Ruficoccus amylovorans: one gene and its partner. Each later gene encodes a partner of the first gene's protein in a complex. Links are inferred from orthologs where the notes say so. Each region holds a gene or a part of one and is shown on either strand. Other genes may lie near its edges.

Region 1 (2,830 bases):
CGGTACATACGGTCAATGGCGATCTCACGGCTCTGCCCGTAGGAGATGACCTTCGAGATCATGCTGTCGTAGTACGGGGGCACGACGTAGCCGCCGTAGATGTGCGAGTCGATACGCACACCGTGGCCGCCGGGCGGGTAGTAAAGGTCGATCTGGCCGGGGCACGGAGCGAAGTTGCGGGCCGGGTCTTCGGCGTTGATGCGGCACTCGATGGCGTGGCGGATGAAGCGCACGTCCTTCTGGTCCAGGTCGAGCTTTTCCCCGGCGGCGATGGCGATCTGACGCTTGACCAGATCGTAGCCGGTGACCTCTTCGGTCACGCCGTGCTCCACCTGGATCCGGGTGTTCATCTCGATGAAATAGAAGTCGCCGTTTTTATCGACGAGGAACTCGACGGTCCCGGCATTCTGGTAGCCGCAAGCTTCAGCGATAGCGACAGCGGCCTTACCCATTTTTGCCCGCAGCTTCTCATCGACGAAGGGCGACGGGGCCTCTTCGACCACTTTTTGGTAGCGGCGCTGCACGGAGCAGTCACGCTCTCCCAGGTGGATGACCTTGCCGTGCTCGTCGGCCAGGAGCTGGAATTCGATGTGGCGCGGGTTCTCGATGAACTTCTCCACATAGACCGAACCGTTACCGAAGGCCTTAAGCGCCTCGTTGCGGGCCATTTCAAACTCGCGGGCAAAGGCCACGGCATTGTGGGCCAGGCGCATGCCTTTGCCACCGCCGCCGGCCACGGCCTTGATGATGACGGGGAAGCCGATCTGCTTGGCCAGCTTGAGCGCCTCGGTCTCGGAGTCCACGGGGCCGTCACTGCCGGGGATAACCGGAGCCTTGGCTTTTTTGGCCACAGACTTGGCCATCGCCTTGTCGCCCATCAGGCGAATGGTGGAGGAGTTCGGCCCGATAAACTTGATGTTGCAGCTCTCGCACTGCTCGGCGAACTCCGCGTTTTCCGACAGAAAGCCGAATCCGGGGTGAATCGCGTCCACATCGGCGATCTCGGCCGCGCTGATGATGCGGTCGGCCTTGAGGTAGCTCTCGGAGGACGCCGCCGGGCCGATGCAAATGGCCTCGTCAGCCAGTTGCACGTGCAGGGACTGCTCGTCGGCCTCGGAATAGACGGCGAGGGTCTTGACGCCCAGTTCGCGGCAGGCGCGCACGATGCGCAGGGCGATTTCGCCACGGTTGGCAATAAGGATTTTCTTAATCATGGGTGCTCGGGCGGTCGCGCCGGGAGACGGCGCGGCTGCAGGATGAACATTGGGCGGAAGAAGCTCAGGAAGCCTTGATTTTGAACAGTGGCTGGCCGTACTCGACGGACTGGCCGTTCTCGACCAGGATTTCGAGTATCTTGCCCTTGGCCTCAGCGTGGATCTCGTTCATGACCTTCATGGCCTCGATGATGCAGACCACGGAGTCAGCCTTGACCTCGGCGCCGACCTCGACGAAGGCCGAGCTATCCGGACCGGGTGCGCGGTAGAAAGTTCCCACCATGGGCGACTTGATAAACTGGGTGCCGGGCTCTTCCTTCGGCTTGGCCGGGCCGACGGAGACCGTCGGGGCCGGAGCCGCCGCAGGTGCGGCGGGCGCAGCCACGGGAGCCGGGGCGGGCGCGTACATGACAGGCTTCTGCGACTCGCGGCAGATGCGAAGCTTCAGGTCCTTTTCCTCGATTTCAAACTCGGTCAGGTCCGAGCGCTTCATCAGGTCGATGATATGTTTGATTTCCTTGAGATCCATATCGGCAAAAGGTTTTTTGGGTCCAAAAAGTGCGTGCCGCAACCGGGTGCAAACCGGTACGGGAGGATGAAAGCCCACAGACTAGGAGAATTTTTCCCCGGCGGGCAACGTTTTGTTGTCACACGTTTTTTTCATTTTCCGGAGGAGAAAAAGCGCAAATCACGCCTGACGCGTGCCGCGAAGCCGCTAAACCGGCACTACGGGGGCGCGGCAGGGTCTGCCACGGACCACAAAAAGACACAAAAAACACCTCAATTGCCTGCCCCGCCAAGCTTGGGAACTTCTTCGGGAACTTCTTCGAGCACGTTAAAAAGGCCGCTCTGGTCCGAAGTCAGCGGGGTCTGCCCGGTGGGGTTCTGCACCTGTTTCTGGCCGGTAAAGATGCCGATGGGGCGAAAATCGACCTTCCAGCGGGGCTTCGAAAACGTCCCCTGGAGCTGCGCCTCCACCACGTCGGTGAGTGGATTGATGGCGGAGAATATCTGGGAAATCACCGGCACATCGATCCCGCCCAACGGGTAGAGTGAGAGGAAAAAGTCCAGCTCGTTGGTGTCGAGGTTGATGTTGCCATTGGCGTCGATGCGGGCGGTGGGGCCGGAGATTTCGACCTTCGAGAAGTGCGCGTAGCCCTTGCCGACCACGAACGGAGCCTGCCCCTTGGTGAAGTCAACCGTTCCCAGGTTGAGCCCGACGGCCTGGATGGCACGGGAGAAACCGCCGAAGAGGTGAATCTGCCCCAGCACGGCGTCGCGAACGCCGATGTTCCCATGACCGCGGAAGCTGGTCACGTCCCCGGTTTTGCCCTGGGCGTTCAGATCGAAGTCGATTTTGGCCAATTCCTCCTTCTTGCCCTTGCTGACGGGCGGCGGGGGGGGCTGGACCGGCGCAGGGGCCGGAGCCGGAGCGTCTTTCTCGTCCTCGCCCAGAAAGGGGATAGCGTCCTGCAACTGCTCATAGGAGGCTCCCTTCAGGGACACTCCCAGTGCCATCTCGTCCGCTCCGTCTGCCTCAGCCAGCTTCACATCCGCCTGGCCGGTCCCCTTCCCCCCGGCCATGCCGAAGGTCATCCCGCGCAGTTGGAGCAAAC
Region 2 (2,753 bases), on another replicon or contig:
TGGCGGGCCATAACCGGGAGCAGCGCAGCCGCCCGCTCCTCACCGAGGATGCCGGTCAGGATGATCGGCTTACGTCCTGTGGCAGCGATGAGTCGCGAAAGATTATCCTCCAGCGCACCGGCCCCTTCGGGGTTGTGCGAACTGTCGAGGATCAGCAGGCGTCCGTCGTTGAGGCGGACCCGCTGCCAGCGTCCGGCCCAATCCACCTCGTGCAGAGCGGCTTCCACCACCGCCTGTGTGACCCGGAAGCGCCCTTGAAGCAGACGCACGACAAGCGAGGCCACCGCCGCGTTGTGCCGCTGGAAATTGCCCTCGAGGTTGGTCGAGGGGAAATTCTCCGCCCCGCCGAAAGTCTCCCGCACACTGTGGACCACGCAGCCGCGGGTCGCGGCCACTTCGCGGATGACGGCCTCGGCCTCCGGGGGCAGGCAGCCGATCACCACCGGGCGGCCCGGTTTGATGATGCCCGCTTTTTCCCCGGCAATAACCGCCAGCGTGTCGCCCAGAATATCCGTGTGGTCGAGGCTGATCGAAGTGATGACCGAGACCTCCGGATCGACGACATTGGTCGCGTCGAGCCGCCCGCCGAGGCCGGTTTCAAGGATGGCCACATCCACCCGCTCCTCGGCGAAGTGCTCCATCCCCATGCCCGCCATGAATTCGAAAAACGTGGGATGGTTAAGCGGATCTTTGGCCGCGAGGGCCTCGCCCGCCACGCGGAGCCGGGCAACATAGGTGTCGATCTGGGCGTCGCTCAGCGGCTGGCGGTTGACCTGTACCCGCTCGCCCAGGCGGACGAGGTGCGGAGAGGTGAATAGCCCGGTCCGGTACCCCGCACGGCGGTAAACCGCCTCCAGCATGGCGCAGACAGAGCCCTTGCCGTTGGTCCCGGCCACGTGGATCACCGGGTAGCGCCGCTCGGGGTGCCCGAGAGCTTCAGCGAAAACCCGCATGCGCTCGATCCCGTACTTGGAGCCGCGGTTGCGCAGGCCGTAAAGGTAGCGTTCGGTCTCGGTCATGGCAGTCCCCGGCAGGCAGGCCGGGACGCTGGGATTTTTATCGGCCAAACCGCTTAGACCGCCGCGCTCTGGCCGCCAAAGGCGCGCAGGAGCGAGCCGATCCGGCCCTTCATCTGGTGACGGTGTACGATCTGGTCGATCAACCCGTGCTCCAACAGAAACTCCGAGGTCTGGAAGCCCGCCGGCAGGTCCTGCTGGGTAGTTTCCTTAATCACGCGCGGCCCGGCAAAGCCAATCAGCGCCTTGGGCTCGGCGATGATGACATCCCCGAGCGAAGCGAAGCTGGCCATGACCCCGGCCATGGTCGGATTGGTCAGGACGGCGATGTAGGGCAGCCCGGCATCGGAAAGGCGCTTGAGCGCGGCGCTGGTCTTGGCCATCTGCATCAGGCTGAGAATCCCCTCCTGCATGCGGGCCCCACCGGAGGCGCACACGATGATGACCGGGCACTTGTTTTGCAGCCCCCGCTCGATGGCGCGGGTGATTTTTTCACCAACGACCGAGCCCATGCTCGCCCCGATAAAGCTGAAATCCATCACCGCGAGGCTGACCGGCAGGCCCTCAAGCTCACCCGTGCCACAGATGACGGCGTCATTTTCGCCCGTCTTTTGCTGGGCCTGGGCCAGGCGCTGCGGATAGGGCTTACTGTCCTTGAACTCCAGCGGGTCGCCGGAGACGAGCCCGGCGTCGTACTCCTCGAAGGTGCCGTCGTCGATCAGCAGTTCGATCCGGCGGCGAGCCTTGAGCGGGAAATGATAACCGCTCTTGGGCACAACCATCCAGTTCTGCTCCAGCTCCTTGTTGAAGATGATCTCGCCAGTCTCGGGACATTTCGTCCAGAGACCGGTCGGTATGTCCTTCTTTTTGACGCGGACGGTGGAGTACTTCGGCTTACCGAAAATCGACATAGCGCCCGATATTGGACCAAGGGGGAGGAAAAATAAAGTGTGAAAATCCGGGAGTTTAAGAGTTTCATACCACTTTCCAGCAGCCTTGATAAAGGCTGAGATTTAACAGGAAGGCCGGAAAGAACGATAAGTCTGCTCGGAGGTGCCGCCTTCTTCACTTCCCGTTCTTCCTGTAAAAAAGCAATCAGGACAGGATATTTCCCGATTTTATCATTCAAGTTTTCAAACGAGATGAAGGTTTGAGGATTCGGAGGTTGGCGGAAAATCCCGTCAACCGTGGGCCAGCGTTGCCACGTCCAGTCGTTCCACCCCGGCCCGGCGCAAGACGCGGGCACAGGCGTTGAGCGTGGCCCCGGTCGTAAACACATCGTCCACAAGGACATGACGGCGACTCACATCCGGACGCGAACCCGGTTTCAGGCCAAAGGCGCCCCGCATGTTGACCTCGCGCTGGGCGCGGTCGAAGTTCGTCTGCGAAGGGGTGTCTCGGATGCGCGTCAGCAAGTCGGCCACTTGGCAGCGTTCCCCCGGCGTCTGTTCAAAATCCCCCGCCACGCCCGCGAAGACCTCTGCCAGCCAGCGGCTCTGGTTGTAGCCGCGCTGGCGTTCCCGGCGCGGGTACAGCGGGACCGGCACCAGCACCGCCCCGGCCAGATGCTGGCAAAAGCCGGACGAGCCTGCCGCCAGGGTGGCGATGTCAGGCAGCAAGTAGCGGCCCCGGTGGTATTTTAACTCGTGCACGAGCACCCGCCCAGCGTCGCGCGCCAGAAAGAGCGGGCGCCCGCGACCGAAGGCAGGCTCCAGCTCCCGGCAATGCGGGCAGACG

The links. Proteins that work in one complex are often made in the same cells at the same time.
Region 2: the proteins of accB (region 1) and accD are in contact, whole or in part, in a solved structure (PDB 8UXZ), measured with the Escherichia coli proteins. The link is inferred for Ruficoccus amylovorans from one-to-one orthologs.

The regions. Positions count from the first base shown.
Region 1 is NZ_JACHVB010000064.1:34,792-37,621, reverse strand. What follows is about bases 12-2,772. They hold accB (acetyl-CoA carboxylase biotin carboxyl carrier protein), read right to left. Parts: upstream 1,744-2,772; coding sequence 1,279-1,743; downstream 12-1,278. Other genes in these bases: H5P28_RS18780 (AsmA-like C-terminal region-containing protein), read right to left, coding at 1,995-2,772; accC (acetyl-CoA carboxylase biotin carboxylase subunit), read right to left, coding at 12-1,214. Outside these bases: more of accC, read right to left, coding at 1-11; more of H5P28_RS18780, read right to left, coding at 2,773-2,830. UniProt on the Escherichia coli protein: This protein is a component of the acetyl coenzyme A carboxylase complex; first, biotin carboxylase catalyzes the carboxylation of the carrier protein and then the transcarboxylase transfers the carboxyl group to form malonyl-CoA.
Region 2 is NZ_JACHVB010000021.1:79,228-81,980, reverse strand. It holds accD (acetyl-CoA carboxylase, carboxyltransferase subunit beta), read right to left. Parts: upstream 1,928-2,753; coding sequence 1,073-1,927; downstream 1-1,072. Other genes in the region: H5P28_RS08760 (ComF family protein), read right to left, coding at 2,198-2,753; H5P28_RS08770 (bifunctional folylpolyglutamate synthase/dihydrofolate synthase), read right to left, coding at 1-1,019.